Regions from separate parts of the Pseudomonas sp. NFACC43 genome, predicted to be linked through region 2. Evidence: riboswitches for the same ligand, from Rfam matches in the RefSeq annotation. Region 2 holds a riboswitch; the other holds the start of a gene.
The links. A riboswitch is a leader RNA that binds a small molecule or an ion and turns the genes downstream of it on or off. The one in region 2 is predicted to bind cobalamin.
Positions count from the first base shown of each region.

Region 1: another riboswitch for cobalamin. It lies ahead of cobW (cobalamin biosynthesis protein CobW); the one in region 2 lies ahead of cobO (cob(I)yrinic acid a,c-diamide adenosyltransferase).

Region 1 is NZ_FPKK01000001.1:284,625-293,546, reverse strand. It holds gene nfuA (Fe-S biogenesis protein NfuA) at 1-238, shown strand, start outside; gene cobM (precorrin-4 C(11)-methyltransferase) at 347-1,093, opposite strand; gene BT179_RS01210 (cobalamin biosynthesis protein) at 1,171-1,575, opposite strand; gene BT179_RS01205 (CbtA family protein) at 1,572-2,267, opposite strand; gene BT179_RS01200 (CbtB domain-containing protein) at 2,279-2,467, opposite strand; cobalamin riboswitch at 2,568-2,791, opposite strand; cobalamin riboswitch at 2,971-3,185, shown strand; gene cobW (cobalamin biosynthesis protein CobW) at 3,283-4,347, shown strand; gene cobN (cobaltochelatase subunit CobN) at 4,351-8,124, shown strand; gene BT179_RS01185 (magnesium chelatase ATPase subunit I) at 8,191-8,922, shown strand, end outside.
Region 2 is NZ_FPKK01000007.1:23,378-32,299, reverse strand. It holds gene cbiB (adenosylcobinamide-phosphate synthase CbiB) at 1-109, opposite strand, end outside; gene bluB (5,6-dimethylbenzimidazole synthase) at 106-756, opposite strand; gene BT179_RS13665 (cobyrinic acid a,c-diamide synthase CobB) at 753-2,120, opposite strand; gene cobO (cob(I)yrinic acid a,c-diamide adenosyltransferase) at 2,132-2,758, opposite strand; cobalamin riboswitch at 2,838-3,049, opposite strand; gene BT179_RS13655 (hypothetical protein) at 3,210-3,794, shown strand; gene BT179_RS13650 (PQQ-dependent sugar dehydrogenase) at 3,861-5,171, shown strand; gene BT179_RS13645 (C40 family peptidase) at 5,353-5,886, opposite strand; gene BT179_RS13640 (C40 family peptidase) at 6,052-6,678, opposite strand; gene hda (DnaA regulatory inactivator Hda) at 6,891-7,595, opposite strand; gene BT179_RS13630 (AI-2E family transporter) at 7,763-8,836, opposite strand; gene BT179_RS13625 (DUF2066 domain-containing protein) at 8,866-8,922, opposite strand, start outside.

The sequences.
Region 1 (8,922 bases), on a different contig from region 2:
CTACCTGCAAACCGAGATCAACCCAGGGCTGGCCAGCCACGGCGGCCAGGTCTCGCTGATCGACGTGGTGGAAGACGGCATCGCCGTGCTCCAGTTCGGTGGCGGCTGCCAGGGCTGCGGCCAGGCCGACGTGACCCTCAAGGAAGGCATCGAGCGCACCTTGCTCGAGCGCATCCCGGAGCTCAAGGGCGTGCGCGACGTGACCGACCATACGCAGAAAGAAAACGCCTACTACTGAATACGTGTTCGCTGCGGATTGTGTGTGGCGGGGGAGCAAGCTCCCTCGCCACAATAGTTTCTGCCGTCAGCCTGTACCCCCGTCCCTGTGGGATCTGGGTTGGCTACGTCAAGGCCTGTAGAGATGCGCATGCCCGGCGCGGTACAGCGACGATTCGCTGAACACATCATTGCCCAGCACCCGTCCCACCAGGATCAACGCCGTTCGGCGCAAACCCTTGGCCTGGACCTTCCCGGCGATATCCGCCAACGTCCCTACCACCCAATCCTGATCCGGCCACGTCGCCCGGTGGATCACCGCGATCGGGCAGTCGCCGCCGTAGTGGGGCAGCAGTTCGTCGACGATCTTTTCCAGGTGATTGACCCCCAGGTGAATCGCCATGGTCGCCCGGTGCTGTGCCAGATTGCCCAGTTCTTCCCCAGCAGGCATCGGGGATTTATCGGCGTAACGGGTGAGGATCACGCTCTGGGAGATATCCGGCAAGGTCAGTTCGCTGCCCAGCAGGGCTGCGCAGGCTGAGGTCGCGGTCACGCCCGGGATGATCTCGAATGGAATGCCAAGTGCCCGCAGGCAGCGAATTTGCTCACCGATGGCGCCGTACAGGCTCGGGTCGCCGGAGTGCACCCGGGCCACGTCCTGACCTTTGCGGTGGGCGGTTTCCATCAGCCCGACGATCTGTTCCAGGTGCAGTTCGGCACTGTTGACCACTTGTTCGGCGCAATGGCCATCGAGCACGGCGCTTGGCACCAGGGAGCCGGCGTAGATGATCACCGGGCAACTGCGGATCAAGCGCTGGCCCTTGACGGTGATGAGTTCCGGATCGCCGGGGCCGGCGCCGATGAAGTACACGGTCATGACCGGCTCCTGTGGAAGGTGGGTGAGCGTCGCCCATATGAAGATCGCTCATGATCCTGGACGGCGATTATCGGGATTTACGCCACGACCGCCAATGCCAACGTGCTCATGGGGCCTGTTTGACGAGGGATCAGCAGGGTTGCGGGTTTCGTGCCCAATTGGTCGGCCAAGGCCAGGGCGGCGCTTTCGGCGATGCCGTAGCAACCGGTTCGCTCGAAGGCGATCTCGGAGCGATGACTGAGCCGCTGCTCGTAACCGGCCAACTGTTCGGCACTCAAGCACGTCAGCGGCAGTGCCAGTTGCCCGGCCAGTTCCAGCAGCCCGGGCTCGTCACGCTTGAGGTCGATGCTGGCCAGGGCCCGCACTTGGTGAAGTTCGATGCCGTGGGCCAACAACGTCTCTTCGAGCAAGGCCCGCAGCGTGCTGGCCGGGCAACCGCGCTGACAGCCCAGGCCGATCACCAGTATCGACCCGGTGCTCATGCGTCGTGGTGGGCTTGACCGTCACGGCGAAACAGCCAGGCGCTGATCAGGCCCAGGGCCAGCCAGAAGGCGATGTTGGTGACCTGGGAGGCGATCTTGAACTGGCTTTCCAGGGCTTCGGGCGCCAGCATCGAGTGGACTTCAGGTTGTGGCGCGCCGATGAGGTGAGGCACCAGCAAGGTCGCGCCCCCCAACAGCTTGAGCAGCCAATGCCTGCCGAAGGCGATCAGGGCGATGCCCACCGCCGTGGACGCCGCGGTGCCGATCCACCACATCTGCCGCTGGGTCAGGTCGGCCGCCGCGGTGCCGGGCAACTCCGGGGGCAGGCCGAGGGTCGGTGCCAGGACGAAAGTGGCGTAACCGGCCAGGCCCCAGAGCAGGCCCTGGGAGGTGCGAGTCGGTGCGCGCAAGGTGTACAGGCCCGCGAGCATCAGGGCAAAACCCACGGCGACCACCAGGTTACCGCCAGTGGTGGACAGCACGCGCTGCCAGCCGTCTTCCGGCTCCCACGCCTCGGCATCGTGAGTGTGGGCAACGCCGTCGGTGTGCTCATGAACCTCGGACGCCGGGGCCTTCTCGAAGGTTTCCGCCTGGAGAATCAGTGGCGATACCCACAAGCTCTGCAACAGGGTCAGCAGCAGGGCGGCCAGCAAGCCGCTGAAACCGGCGGTCTGCGCGATACGCTTGATCATGTCGTCAGTTCTCAGTGGCAGGGGAAGGCAGCGCTGTGGCGGGTATCGTGGGCGGCGTTGTGCACCGCTTCGATGTGAGAGAAGCCGGCGAAATAGACCAGCCCCGCACCCAGGATCGAAGCCAGGATCGCGGCGCTCAGGCGTTGGCTCAGGGTGGTGGTGCTGCTGGCGGTGCGGGCGGTGCTGCTGATGGTCGACATGGCGCTTCCCTCTGTTTTTGTTCCGTGGGGGATGCGAGCGCAATGAGACCCCGGGCGAAAGACCGCCGAGGTTCGAACAGCGCCCGCCCACCGCGGGTTTGTTGATGCTTGAGTCATGGGCCGGTCTCCGGGCTCGCGAGGTGCCGGGCTCGTGCCTGGCCTGCAAGCGTCACCTTCCCATGTCCGGGGACACAGTGGTTCAGACGCTTCGCTCGCTTACCGTTGCGGGGGCAGCACCGGACTGACGTGGCTTTGGAGTAAAGCACACGATTCACCGGTTTCCCGTTTCACCCTGTGAAGGGCACCCGTAACTAGGCGCACAGGAGAGCATGGGTGGGGTGGGGCCGTCAATGCACAGGGGGCCGCTGCGCAGCCCGTCGCGAACAAGCTCGCCCCCACAGGGGGGCTGCGGGATCCGATGTGGGAGCGAGCCTGCTCGCGATGGCGGCGGTAAGGACACCGCATAACTTACTTGCGGAGATTGACCCGTCCCCACACCCTGCGTAGCCTTGCGCCTTCGAGGTTCTTCGGCCTGCGCCGAAGCTAAGAAGGGAACGCGGTCCAAGCCGCGGCTGCCCCCGCAACTGTGAACGGTGATGTTTCTGCAAGGCCACTGTGCATGCCCTTTATCCGGGGTGCGCGGGAAGGCGCAGCAATTGCCAGTCGGATGACTGGCCCACCGTCAGCCAGGAGACCTGCCTCGACACAGATTCTCACTACAACCGGGCGGGGTGATCCGGTGGCGAAATCTTCCGCGCACGCCTGTGCCAGCGGTTGTCGTCCCGTTTGCCCGCCACCTTGCCAAAGGGCATCCGATGAAAACACTGGCCAAGCTTCCCGTCACCATCGTCACCGGTTTCCTCGGCTCGGGGAAGACCACCCTGCTGCGGCACATGCTCGACAACGCCCAGGGGCGTCGTATCGCCGTGATCGTCAACGAGTTCGGCGAACTGGGCATCGACGGCGAGATCCTCAAGCAGTGCTCCATCGGTTGCACCGAGGAAGAGGCCAACGGCCGCGTCTACGAACTGGCCAACGGTTGCCTGTGCTGCACGGTCCAGGAAGAGTTCTTCCCGGTCATGCGCGAACTGGTGGCCCGGCGTGGCGATCTCGATCACATCCTGATCGAGACCTCCGGCCTGGCCCTGCCCAAGCCGTTGGTCCAGGCCTTCCAATGGCCGGAAATCCGCAGTGCCTGCACTGTCGATGCGGTGATCACCGTGGTCGACAGCCCGGCCGTGGCCGCCGGTACCTTCGCCGCCTTCCCCGACCAGGTGGACGCCCAGCGCAAACTCGATCCGAACCTGGACCACGAGTCACCGCTGCATGAGCTGTTCGCCGATCAACTGGCCAGCGCCGACCTGGTGATTCTCAACAAGGCCGACCTGATCAGCCCCGACGACCTGGCGAAGGTCCGCCTGGAGGTGGCCGAAGAGCTGCCGCCGGCAGTCAAGATCATCGAAGCCAGCAGCGGACGCCTGCCCCTGGATGTGCTGATCGGCCTCGGCGCAGGTTCCGAAGAGCACATCGACGGCCGCCATAGCCATCACGACCATCACCACGACGGCGACGATGACGACCACGATCATGACGCCTTCGACTCCATCTCCATCGAGCTGCCCCAGGCCGACGAAAGTCTGTTGCTCGATGCCCTGACCCAACTGGTGGTCCAGCACGGCGTGCTGCGGGTCAAAGGCTTCGCGGCGATTCCGAACAAGCCGATGCGGCTGTTGGTCCAGGGCGTCGGTACGCGCTTCGACAAGCATTTCGATCGCCAGTGGGGCGCGGATGAAGCGCGGGTCACTCGCCTGGTCCTGATTGGCCAGGCCCTGGATGCCGGGCTGCTCGAAGCGCAGTTGCGCGCCGCCCTCGGCGCCTGACCCATGCACCTGCTCAGGACCCAGCCCGGCGGTTTTGTGTCCGATGACAACATTGCCGACCTGGGGCAGACCCCCGCCGAGCTGGTGATCCTGTGCAGTGGCGACTCCAGCCTGGCGCTGCTGGCCGAAGCGGCGAAGCAGTTGCCAGGCGATTATCCCGAGTTTCGCCTCGCCAACCCGATGCAGGTGCAGAACCACGCCTCGGTGGACCTGTACTTCGAAGACGTGCTACGCCACGCCAAGGTCATCCTGCTGTCGCTGCACGGCGGTATCGGCTATTGGCGCTACGGCATCGAACGGCTGATGGCATTGGCCGGACGCGGGGTGAAGCTGATCCTGGTGCCGGGGGACGATCGTCCTGATCCGGAACTCAGCGACCTGAGCAACGTCCCCGTCGAGGACCGCGACCGTCTCTGGCAGTTCTTGCGCCAGGGCGGACTGGGCAATGCCCTGGACCTTTTCCATAACCTCGCCAGCCAATGGTTCGGTCGCGATTATCCATGGGGCGAACCGCAGGCCCTGCCACGCACGGCGATCTATCACCCCACGCACAACCAGGCCAGCCTCGCTGACTGGCGAGCCGACTGGCAGGCCGGACAACCGGTGGCGGCGGTGCTGTTCTATCGCTCCCACCTGCAAGCGGCGAATACCGCGTTCATCGATGGGTTCTGCCAGCGTTTGCAAGCGGCGGGGCTCAACCCGCTACCGATGGCCGTGGCGAGCCTCAAGGAGCCCGGTTGCCTGGCCATGGTGCAGGACTGGCTCGACGAGGCAGAGGCCGGGGTGATCCTCAACACCACGGGATTTGCCCAATCCAGTCCCGAAGCACCGCACCTGCGCCCGTTTCGTCGCAACGTCCCGGTGATCCAGGCGATCTGCGCCCAGGACAACGAGCCCGGCTGGCGTGCCAGCGAGCAGGGCCTGGGCCCGCGGGACCTGGCGATGCACATTGCCTTGCCGGAGCTGGACGGGCGGATCATCAGTCGCCCCATCAGTTTCAAGGACCTGGCCTGGCGCAGTGAGCTCAGCCAGAGCGACGTGGTCTGCTACCGGGCGGTGCCCGAGCGCATGGATTTCGTTGCCGAGCTGGCGCGGCGCTGGACCGACCTGGCGCGTCTGCCCAACGCGGAAAAACGTGTAGCCCTGATTCTCGCCAACTATCCGACCCGGGATGGACGCATCGGCAACGGCGTCGGCCTGGACACGCCGGCGGCGGCGCTGAACATCCTGCGCGCCTTGCATGCCGAGGGTTATCCGCTGCCAGCGCAATTGCCCGCCAGCGGCACGGCGCTGATCCAGCAATTGCTCGGCGGGGTCAGCAACGACCTGGACAGCCTCGATCTGCGCCCGTGTCACCAGAGCCTGTCCCTCGATGCCTATCGGGCGATGTTCGATGCGTTGCCCGAGTCCAACCGCCAGGCCGTGCTGGAGCGCTGGGGCACCCCCGACAAGGATCCGATGTTTCGCCAGGGGCGACTGATGATCGCCGGCCTGCGCCTGGGCCTGACGTTCGTCGGCATCCAGCCGGCCCGGGGGTATCAGGTCGATCCGAGCGCGGTGTACCACGACCCGGACCTGGTGCCGCCCCATGGTTACCTGGCGTTCTATTTCTGGCTGCGCCACGCCTATGGCGCCCATGCGGTCATTCATGTCGGCAAGCACGGCAACCTCGAGTGGCTGCCCGGCAAGGGCGTCGGGCTGTCGGAGAATTGCTGGCCGGACGCGCTGCTGGGACCGTTGCCGAACATCTATCCGTTCATCGTCAATGATCCGGGCGAGGGCGCCCAGGCCAAGCGCCGTACCCAGGCGGTGATCATCGATCATTTGATGCCGCCCCTGACCCGGGCCGAAACCTACGGGCCGTTGCGTAACCTGGAGTTGCTGGCCGACGAGTACTACGAGGCGCAACTGCTGGATCCGCGTCGGGCCCGGGAGCTGCAGCGGGACATTCTCGGCCTGGTGCGCGAGACCCACATCGATCGCGAGCTGCAACTTGACGCGGCCCTGGACAGCGACGCCGACGCCGCGATCTGGCTGCCGCGCCTGGACACCTACCTGTGCGACTTGAAGGAATCGCAGATCCGCGACGGGCTGCATGTCTTCGGTCAATCCCCTGCCGGGCGGCTGCGCATCGACACGTTGCTGGCGTTGTTGCGCATTCCCCGTGGCGACGGCAAAGGTGCGCAGTCCAGTCTGCTGCGGGCCCTGGCCAGGGCGTTCGAGCTGGGCTTCGACCCCCTGGATTGCGCCTTGGCCGAGCCTTGGGGCGGCGGTCGTCCGCAGGCATTGTGTCAGATCAGCGACCAGGCCTGGCGTACCGTCGGCGATACCCGCGAACGCCTGGAGCTGTTCGCAGCGCAGTTGATCGAACGGGCCCTGGACGGCGCGGTCGAGGGGTTGGACGCGCCAGGCTGGGAGACGGTGAGCAGCATTGTCGAGCACCTGCGCGAGGTCGTGGCGCCGCGCCTGGATGCCTGCGGTCCGGCGGAAATGCGCGGTCTGCTCGATGCCCTCGGCGGGCGCTTCGTGCCGGCCGGGCCAAGCGGTGCGCCGAGTCGCGGGCGCCTGGATGTGCTGCCCACCGGGCGCAATTTCTTCTCGGTGGACGTGCGTAACCTGCCCACCACCACGGCGTGGCGGATCGGCTTCCAATCGGCCAACCTGATTCTCGAGCGGCACCTGCAGGATCACGGTGATCACCTGCGCCAGCTTGGCCTGTCGGTGTGGGGCACCGCCACCATGCGCACCGGCGGCGACGACATTGCCCAGGCCATGGCCCTGATGGGCGTGCGGCCGGTGTGGGCCACAGGCAGCCAGCGGGTCGACGATTTCGAGATCCTGCCGTTGAGCCTGCTGGACCGGCCGCGTGTCGATGTGACGTTGCGGGTGTCTGGCTTCTTCCGCGACGCGTTCGCCAACCTGATCCGCCTGTTCGATGCCGCGGTCCAGGCTGTCGCCGCCCTCGACGAGCCGGATGACATGAACCCCCTGGCGGCCAAGGTCCGTGGCGAACGCGAAGCCCTGTCAGCGTCGGGCCTGGATCCGGAAGTGGCAGCGCGCCAGGCCGGCTGGCGGATCTTCGGGGCCAAGCCCGGGGCCTATGGCGCCGGCGTGCAGGGCGCCGTGGACGGTCGCCTGTGGCAGAGTCGCGAAGACCTGGCCGAGGTTTACCTGAACTGGGGCGGCTACGCTTATGGCGGCAGCGATGAAGGCACCGCCGCCCGGGAGCAGTTCTCCCGACGCCTGAGCCAGGTGCAAGCGGTGCTGCAGAACCAGGACAACCGCGAGCACGACCTGCTCGATTCCAACGATTACTACCAGTTCCAGGGCGGCATGTTGGCGGCGGTGGAGACCCTCAGCGGCGAAACCGCCGCCAGCTATCATGGCGATCACAGCCAGCCGGACCTGCCAAGGATCCGCACCCTGAAAGAAGAGCTCAACCGCGTCATCCGTTCCCGGGCCGTCAACCCGAAGTGGATCGACGGAGTCAAGCGCCACGGCTACAAAGGTGCGTTCGAACTGGCGGCGACGGTGGACAACCTGTTCGCCTTCGACGCCACTACGCAGTTGATCGATGATCACCAGTACGCATTGCTGGCCGATGCTTACCTGCTCGATCCGCACACCCAGGCATTCATTCGCCAGCACAACCCCGACGCCCTGCGGGACATGACCGAGCGCATGCTCGAAGCCCAGCAGCGAGGGATGTGGCAGGAACCGGGGGAGTATCGCGAAGCGTTGGAGAATTTGCTGTTGGACATCGAGGAGGATGGCTGATTGTCCAGCCAGCCGGCCAGGTACTCTGTTCGTATTGACGTGATCGACCACCCTTGAGAATCAGATATGACCCAACCCCATTTCCCCCTCTGCGCCGTGGTCGGCGCCGATGACCTGAAGCTGGCGCTGTGCCTGGCCGCCATCGATCCCAGGATTGGCGGCGTGCTGATCGAAGGGCCGCGGGGCATGGCCAAGTCCACCCTGGCCCGGGGCCTGGCGGACCTGTTGGCCAGCGGTCAGTTCGTCACCTTGCCCCTGGGCGCCACGGAAGAGCGACTGGTGGGCACCCTCGATCTGGACGCGGCCCTGGGCGAGGGTCGGGCGCAGTTTTCCCCCGGCGTGCTGGCCAAGGCCGACGGTGGTGTGTTGTACGTCGATGAGGTGAACCTGCTGCCCGACCATCTGGTGGACCTGCTGCTGGATGTGGCCGCCAGCGGTACCAACGTGATCGAGCGCGACGGCATTTCCCATCGGCATCCGGCGCGTTTCGTGCTGATCGGCACCATGAACCCGGAAGAGGGCGAACTGCGCCCGCAACTGCTCGATCGCTTCGGCCTGAACGTGGCGCTCCACGGGCATACCGCACCGGCGGAGCGTGGGCAGATCATTCGACGGCGGCTGGATTTCGACAGCGATCCGGTGGCGTTCTGCGCCGAGTGGTCGCAGGCCCAGCAGCACCTGCGTGATCGTTGCCAGCAGGCCCGCGACCTGTTGCCGGCCATTGCCCTGGACGATGCGTCCCTGGCGCTGATTACCGAGCGCTGTTTTGCCGCTGGGGTCGATGGCCTGCGCGCCGAC
Region 2 (8,922 bases):
CGATGCGATCGGCAAATCCGCCGAACGCCACCAACGGATGCCAGCGTCGAGGTTCGCCCAGCAACGCATCCAACGCCACCGCAGCAGCGCTGAGCAGTGCCACGCTCATGAGCTCACGCCCCAACGGTTTTTATAAAGCAGTTCATTGAGCGGCCTCGATTGCGCCCAGCCCTCCAGGGTGAGCATCGGAGCCGGGTAAAAGCTCTGCACCGGCCCCAGGCACAGAATCGCCAGGGGCTTGGCGCCGACGGGCAACCCCAGCAGGTCGGCCAGGGCCTGGGGCTCGAACAACGACACCCAGCCCATCCCCAACCCTTCGGCACGGGCGGCCAGCCACAGGTTCTGGATGGCGCAGGACAGCGAGGCCAGATCCATTTCCGGCAAGGTCCGACGCCCGAAGATATGCCGCTCGCGATCATCCATCAACGCGGCCACCAACACTTCGGCGCAGTCGTCGATGCCTTCGACCTTGAGCTTCATGAACTCATCGCTACGCTCGCCCAGGGCCTCGGCGGTGCGAACACGTTCCTCTTCCACCAACTGCCGGATATTGCCGCGCAGGGCGCGGTCACTGATGCGAATGAATCGCCACGGCTGCATCAGGCCCACGCTGGGAGCCTGATGCGCCGCTTCCAGCAGGCGCCGCAGCAAGGCCGGCTCAATCGAGCCACCTGCGAAGTGGCGCATGTCGCGGCGCTCGGCGATGGCGCGGTAGATGGCGTCGCGTTCGGCCTGGGAGAAAGCGTTGTCGGTCATGGCCTTTTCGCGAGCAAGCCCGCTTCCACTGGAGTCAGGTGATCGAACGTGTTCGCGAAAGCGGCCTCGGGGACCGGCGCGAACAGCGCGGCGATCGCCCTCGGGTTCGATGGAAAATAGAAGTGAACATAGGAAGCCGTCATCCGCCCCTGCCGGAAAACCGCCTCGGCTCCACGCCCGCCATTGGGACTCTGGCCACGAGCGATCGGCGCAACATCGGTGCTGGTCAGCGAATGATGGTAGGTATGGCCCCGCAAGGTGCCTTCCGGCAGCTCCACCGCTTGCAGGGCCAGGGCCGCCAGGCGTTTCTGCATCTGCGCCTCGCCGGCCAGCAGGCCCAGCAGCTCGGCGCGAGTACCTTCGACATCGGTCAGCGAATCCAGCAGGTACAACATGCCGCCGCATTCGGCCAGCAAGGGCTTGCCGGCCTCATGGTGAGCCCGGATCGCCGCCAGCATCGACGCGTTCCGGGCCAGGGCGACATGGTGCAGCTCCGGGTAACCGCCAGGCAGGTAGAGGCTGTCCGCTTCGGGCAGCGTCGTGTCATGGATCGGAGAGAAAAAGCTCAACTGCGCGCCCATGGCCCGCAGCAGGTCGAGGCTTGCGCCGTAGGTGAACGCAAACGCTTCGTCCCGCGCCACGGCGATACGGACGCCGTCGAGCCAGGGTTGCACGGCCACCACCTCGGGTGCGGCAAACGTCACGGCCGGCGGCAGCGTCACTTCGCAACTGCTCGCCAGGGCCTCGGCGGCAGCATCGAGGCGCAGATCCAGGTCATTCAGCTCACTGGCCTGGACCAGGCCGAGGTGACGGCTGGGCAATTCGATACCGGTTTCCCGGGACAACGCGCCGTACCAGCGCAGCCCTTCGGTCAGGCTGCCTTCGAGCAGTTGCGCATGCCGCAAGGTGCCGACCCGGTTGGCCAGCACCCCGGCAAACGGCAGGTCCGCTTGATAACGCGCCAGGCCCAGGGCCAGGGCGCCGAACGTCTGGGCCATGGCCGTTCCGTCGATCACCGCCAGCACCGGTACACCGAAATGCCGCGCCAGGTCGGCACTGGACGGGGTGCCGTCGAACAGCCCCATCACGCCTTCGATCAGGATCAGGTCCGCCTCCCCGGCGGCTTCCCACAACAGCCGTCGACTTTCCTGCTCGCCGACCATCCACATGTCCAGCTGATAGACCGGCGCGCCGCTGGCGCGCTCCAGGATCATCGGATCGAGAAAATCCGGACCGCACTTGAATACCCGCACCCTGCGCCCCTGGTTGCGATGCAACCGGGCCAGCGCGGCGGTGACGGTGGTCTTGCCCTGCCCCGAGGCAGGGGCTGCGATCAGGACGGCCGGGCACTGGCGGCTGTGCATGCGGGCATCGCTCACAGCTCGACGCCCTTCTGCGCCTTGATGCCGGCCTGGAAGGCGTGCTTGATCATGCCCATCTCGGTGACGGTATCCGCCAACTCGATCATTTCCGGCTTGGCGCCACGCCCGGTCACCACCACATGCTGCATGGGCGGGCGGGCCTGCAGGTCGCTCAGCACCTGGTCCAGGTCCAGGTATCCATGCTTGAGGGCGATATTGAGTTCATCGAGCACGACCAGGCCGATGGACGGATCGCCCAGCAACTGGCGCGACACCGCCCAGGCGGCTTCGGCAGCAGCGATATCGCGCTGGCGGTCCTGGGTTTCCCAGGTAAATCCTTCCCCCATCACATGAAAACGCACCTGCTCCGGGAAGCGACGGAAAAACAGTTCTTCCCCGGTGCTGTTGCGCCCCTTGATGAACTGCACCACGCCGCATTGCATGCCATGCCCCATGGCCCGCGCGAGCATGCCGAACGCAGAGCTGCTCTTGCCCTTGCCGTTGCCGCTCAACACCAGCAGCAGGCCGCACTCGTTCGGCGCGTTGGCAATACGCTCGTCGATCACGGCTTTCTTGCGCAGCATGCGCGCCAGGTGACGTTCGTCGCGATCGGACGCATCGGAAATGGGGGAACCGGTCATGGGGAGGCCTCCGTTGGGACTGGATAACGGCGGGCGGGCACAAAAAGAGACGGCAACAAGCCTGGCATCGCCCACCGTGACGCCGTTGAATGGATCAGGCCGGTCTCCGGGCTCATGAGCGGCGTGATGCCGGGCTACCCGCCTTCCCACGTCCTTGGACGCAGTGGCTCATGGGCAGCCTTGACTCATTTACCGTTGCGGGGGCAGCGCCGGGCTCGCATGGGCTCACCGGCTTCCCTGTTTCACTTTGTCGGCCTGCGGCCACAAAGCACCTGAAACAAGCCGCGAAGGTTAGAGGGTTGGGGCAGGAGCGTCAATTAAAGCCACCGCGGGCCGGGCGTCGCTTATTGGCCAGGATCAATAAAATGACGTCAATGTTGTGCCATGATGCGGCAAATGATATCAAATGGACATTACCACCCGATATCACAAGAACAACAGGGGGCAACGCATGCAAGGCATGATCATCAGCAATCCAAAACTGGAGTTCCTGCGCCCGATGCTCGAACGCTGGTTCGACTGCATCGATCGCTACAACACCGTGCGCGGGGATAACGACACGCCGTACTGGTTCGACGAAAAAGCCAACCTGGGATTGCTCTCGGCAGCGGCCTGGATGGCCGAGATGGTCACGCTGCAGGACGCCCCGACCCGCAAGCAGAATGAAGAAGGCGAACGCAACGCCAGGGCCCACCTGTTCATTGCCGGTACGGATGAGCGCGCCTTCATCCAGGCCACCCAGCGCTGGCCAAAGGTCAAGAGCCTCAACCTGACCCAGCCCTTGCTCGAAGCCACCAGCGACGCCAAGCGCATCAGCTACGCCAGCGACCTGAAGCTGGGCTGCCTGTTCGTCGCGCCGCAAAAAGCCCAGCAAAGCACCACGCCCGAAGAGCTGCAGGACATGGTCGATGAACTGCAGAAGGAAAACACCTGCGCCGTGGCCTGGTATTTCCCTTACGCCTACCGCAAGTTGCGCAACGAGGCCGGTCATTATCATCCGGGGATCGCCGTGCTGTTCAAGCAGGCCCACGGCTGACGGGTGGAACCATCGCGCGTCTACGCTTCTCTATGAATAACCACATGCATTCATAGGGAAGCCAGCATGCTCAAGCCGCCTCATCTCCTGACCATTGTCCTTGCCGCAGGGCTTGTCGCTTGCGGGGAATCGTCCACGCTGCAAGTGTCCGATGGCACCGGCCCATCGCCGAAGCTGCCGGAACCGAACAAGACCCTGATCCCCACCGTGAACATCGCCGAAGCTGTCGGCTGGCCGGACGGCGCCAAGCCGACGCCGGCCCAGGGCCTGCAAGTGAAGGCTTTCGCCGAAGGCCTGGATCATCCACGCTGGCTCTATGTGCTGCCCAACGGCGATGTGCTGGTAGCCGAAACCAATGCCCCGCCCAAGCCAGACGATTCCAAGGGCGTGCGCGGCTGGGTAATGAAAAAGGTCATGGGTCGCGCCGGCGCCGGAGTGCCAAGCCCCAATCGCATCACACTGCTGCGTGACGCCAATCACGACGGCATCGCCGAAACCCGCACGGTTTTCCTGGAGAACCTCAACTCGCCGTTCGGCATGACCCTGGTGGGCAATGACCTGTACGTAGCCGACACTGACCGGTTGATTCGTTTTCCCTACAAGGACGGCGACACGCAAATCAAGGCGCAGCCCACCAAGGTCGTCGACTTGCCGGGCGGCACGCTCAACCACCACTGGACCAAAAACGTCATCGCCAGCCGCGACGGCAGCAAGCTGTACGTCACCACCGGCTCGAACAGTAACGTCGCGGAAAACGGCATGGAGGCTGAAGAAGGTCGTGCGGCCATCTGGGAAGTGGACCGCGCCAGCGGCAACCACCGCATCTTTGCCTCTGGCCTGCGCAACCCCAACGGCCTGGCCTGGGAGCCGCGCAGCGGAGCGCTGTGGACAGCGGTGAACGAACGGGACGAGATCGGCAGCGACCTGGTGCCGGACTACATCACCTCGGTCAAGGATGGCGGCTTCTATGGCTGGCCCTACAGCTATTACGGGCAGCATGTCGATACTCGGGTCGAGCCCCAGAAACCGGACCTGGTGGCCAAGGCCATCGCCCCGGACTATGCCGTCGGGCCTCACACCGCGTCGCTGGGCCTGACCTTCGCCGAGGGCAGCAACCTGCCCGCGCCATTTACCGAGGGAGCGTTCATCGGGCAGCACGGCTCATGGAATCGCAAGCCCCACAGTGGCTACAAAGTGATTTTCGTCCCCTTCAGTGCTGGCAAGCCGGTCGGGCAACCTGTCGATGTGCTGAGCGGCTTCCTGAACGCCGACGAAAAAGCCCAGGGCCGCCCGGTAGGTGTCGTGATCGACAAACAGGGTGGATTGCTGGTGGCCGATGATGTGGGGAACAAGATCTGGCGGGTGTCTGCCCAATAGCGCTGATCGCACTCTTCTGTGGCGAGGGGATTGATCCCCGCGGGGCTGCGCAGCAGCCCTAGAGCTTGAAATGCGGAGTTTTCAGGCCGATCGCATCCAAGCCGCTGTCTTTGGGGCTGCTTTGCAGCCCAGCGGGGATAAATCCCCTCGCCACAGGTCCTCGCTGGCCTGAAGATCTACGTCAGGGATTGCGTGCCAGATGCTCAGGCTGCAATACACGCTTGGCGCCCAGGTAAGCCTTCTGCCAATAGGCCTTGGACAGGCTATCGAGCTTGACCGTCCCACCGGTGGCCGGCGCATGCACGAAACGGCCCTCTCCGACGTAGATTCCGGCGTGGCTGACCTGGGAACCGCCATTGGTGGCGAAGAAAACCAGGTCCCCGCTCTGCAGCGCATCCTTACCGACTTCCGGGGCTCGCATGCCGATCATTTCGCGGGTCGAACGTGGCAGGGAAATACCGGCCGCGTCGCGATAGACATAACCGATCAGGCCGCTGCAATCGAAACCCGAATCCGGTGTGTTGCCACCCCAGCGATAAGGCGTGCCCACCAGGCCAAGCGCCCGGAAGAGTACGTCTTCGGCGGCCGGGGACACGGGTTGCGAGGGAGCGAATACCACCGGAGCACGCACAGGCGCAGGGGGCGGGGTTCGACTGGCGCATGCGCTGAGCAGCGCGGCCAGGAGAAGGGTAGCGAGGCGGGCCGACGTCGACATATGCAGAACGATCCTGATCTGGATGCGGCTTTTTCCTGCCGGGGCATGAAAACAAATCCGCCTGCTGGAACGCAGGCGGATTGCCATCAATCAATGATCAAGGATTCTAGCGGCTATGAGGCAAACTTCAAGTAAGACTTTAAGTTTGCCTTACAAACTGTGCGCTTACTTGCGAGCGGTGACCACAGTCGGCGCCATGGCCAGGGCGCGCTTGGCTTCGATGAAGGTCTTGCTCCAGTAGCTGTCACCGAGGCTGTCGATGCGTACGCCACCGCTGCGACGGCTGCTGGAGTGGATGAACTGGTTGTCACCCAGGTAGATACCGGCGTGGCTGACACGTCCACGGCGCCCATTGGTGCTGAAAAACAGCAAGTCACCCGGCTCCAGTTGATTGCGAGCCACCAGCGGGGCATTCACGTTGATCATTTCGCGGGTGGAACGCGGCAGGTTCATGCCGGCCTCTTCGCGAAACAGATAACCGATGAAACCGCTGCAATCGAAGCCCGCCTCGGAGGTGCCGCCAAAACGGTAGCGGGTCCCGATCAGGGACATGCCACGCTCCAGGATGCTGTCGGCCAGCACGGGAAGCTGATAGGGCTTGTTGCTGGCGAAGGCCGCCAGCTCTTTGTCGGAGGCCACTTCTTCCTGGAACGCAACGGAGGAAGACTGGGCGGTAACGGAATTCTTGACCTGTGGTTGCTGCTCTTGCTGGGTCACTGGGGAGTGGGCAGCGCAACCGAACAACAGGGTAACGAGTGCGAGAGGCACGAGGGGTGCGAAGCGATTTAGCATGGGCACGACCGTGGCTGTAGTTGTAAAGATGGCGAGACTATGCCTTCTATCGACTTCATTTGCAAATTCAATCGATAAAAATGTGACTTCCCGGATTTGCCATCACATCTAAGCGCTTAAGCCCATTTTGAATGTCGCGTGGCCTGCAACCCAACAGGGCCGCGGGTTTGCTCGTGCGCAAAGCAGGCCAAGAGCCACTAGTCGGACAGGCTCTACCAGCCCAAGGTTTCTTTCAAGAAAGGAATGGTCAGCTTGCGCTGTGCTTGAAGGGAGGCCTGGTCGAGGCGCTCGAGCAACTCGAACAGTGCACTCATGCTGCGGGTGCCACGGGTAAGAATGAAATGCCCCACCTCATCGGTCAGATGCAGTCCGCGCCGGGAAGCGCGCAACTGCAAGGCACGCAGCTTGTCTTCATCGGAAAGCGGACGCATCTGGAAGATCAGCGCCAGGGTGAGACGAGACTTGAGGTCCGCCAGCTTTACCGGCAACTCCCGGGGAGACGTGGAGGCAGCGATCAGCAGGCGCCGGCCACTGTCCCGCAACCGGTTGAAAAGATGAAACAGCGCCTCTTCCCAATCGGCCTTGCCGGCCACGGCCTGGAGATCGTCCAGGCAGACCAGTTCGTATTGTTCGAGGTTGTCGAGGATTTCAACGCCACGGTCCAGCAATTCAGCCAATGGCAGGTACACCGCCGGCTCGCCCAATTGCTCGAATCTCAAGCAGGCCGCCTGCAACAGGTGCGTACGCCCAACCCCATCCTTGCCCCACAGGTAGATCAGGCTCTCGGTCCAGCCGGCGTCGGCTTCGCATAGCCGCTCGACATAGCCGAGTGCAGCGGCATTCGCGCCTGGGTAGTAGTTGATGAAGGTGGCGTCATCACGCAGACGCACACCTAGGGGCAACTGAATCGGTTTCATGCTGGCTGGACAGTTCCAAGGAACCGTTAGTGGCCTCTGTGTAAAGTTCGCAAAGTTTATACTCGTGAAGCAGACCGCACAATGCGCCGCTCCACGAGCAAAATCAAAGGTTTGCAGCAGCAACACGGCATGGCGACCATTTCCCTGGCGCCCCGGCCGGTCGCGCCCTACAGATCGGGGTCTTCGACGCCACTGTAGAGGTCCGAATCCTTGTACAGGTCACGCGCGTGGCGCACCAGCACCATGATGACCGCCGCCACCGGCAGCGCCAGCAGGATCCCGGTAAAACCAAACAACTCACCACCTGCCAGGATCGCGAAGATCACCGCCACCGGGTGCAGGCCGATGCGATCGCCCACCAGCAACGGAGTCAGCACCATGCCTTCCAGGGCCTGACCCACCATGAATACCGCCACGATGCCGACCATGGGATACAGGTCGCCACCAAACTGGAACAGCCCGGCGATCAACGCCGCGCCGATACCGATCACGAAGCCCATGTACGGTACGATGGCCGCCAGGCCGGCGATCATGCCGATCAGCAGACCCAACTCCAGCCCAACCAGCATCAGTCCCGCCGCATAGATGAAGCCCAGCGCCACCATCACCAGCAACTGCCCCCGCACAAACGCACCCAGCACCTCGTGGCATTCGCCGGTGAGGGTCATGATCTGCTCCTCCCGGTGACGCGGCAGCAGGCCGCGGATCTTGGCCATCATCAGGTCCCAGTCCCGCAACAGATAGAAACTCACCACCGGAATCAGCACCAGGTTCGCCAGCCACCCCATCAAGGCCAGGCTCGAGGCTGTGGCCTGGCTCAGCACCACGCCAACGATGTCGGTGGTCTGGCCCATATGTTCGCTGATGGCAGCCTTGACCTTGTCGAACTTCCAGAAACCGTCCGCCAGACCCAGCCTGGACTGTACCCAGGGCACCGCTGTGTGCTGTAGCCAATCGAGCATCTGCGGTGCCAGTTCATACAGGCGCAGCAGTTGCTTGGCCAGCATGGGAATCAACACCAGCAACAGCGCGATGACGATCAGGGTAAACAGGGCAAACACCGTCACCACGCCCCAGGTCCGCGACAGGCCGAGCTTCTCCAGGCGATCCACCACCGGATCGAACAGATAGGCCAGGAGCAGCGCCACCAGGAACGGGGTCAGAATCGGATGCAACAGATAGATTAGCGCGCACAGCAGGGCGACCCCGCCCAACCAGAACCAACGCCGCGTATCACCCATGAACAACTCCTGGCTATATAGAAGGAAAACTACCAGCGAAACCGCAGGTTGGCCGTCGGTGCGGGGGGCGCAGCGGGGGCCGTGGC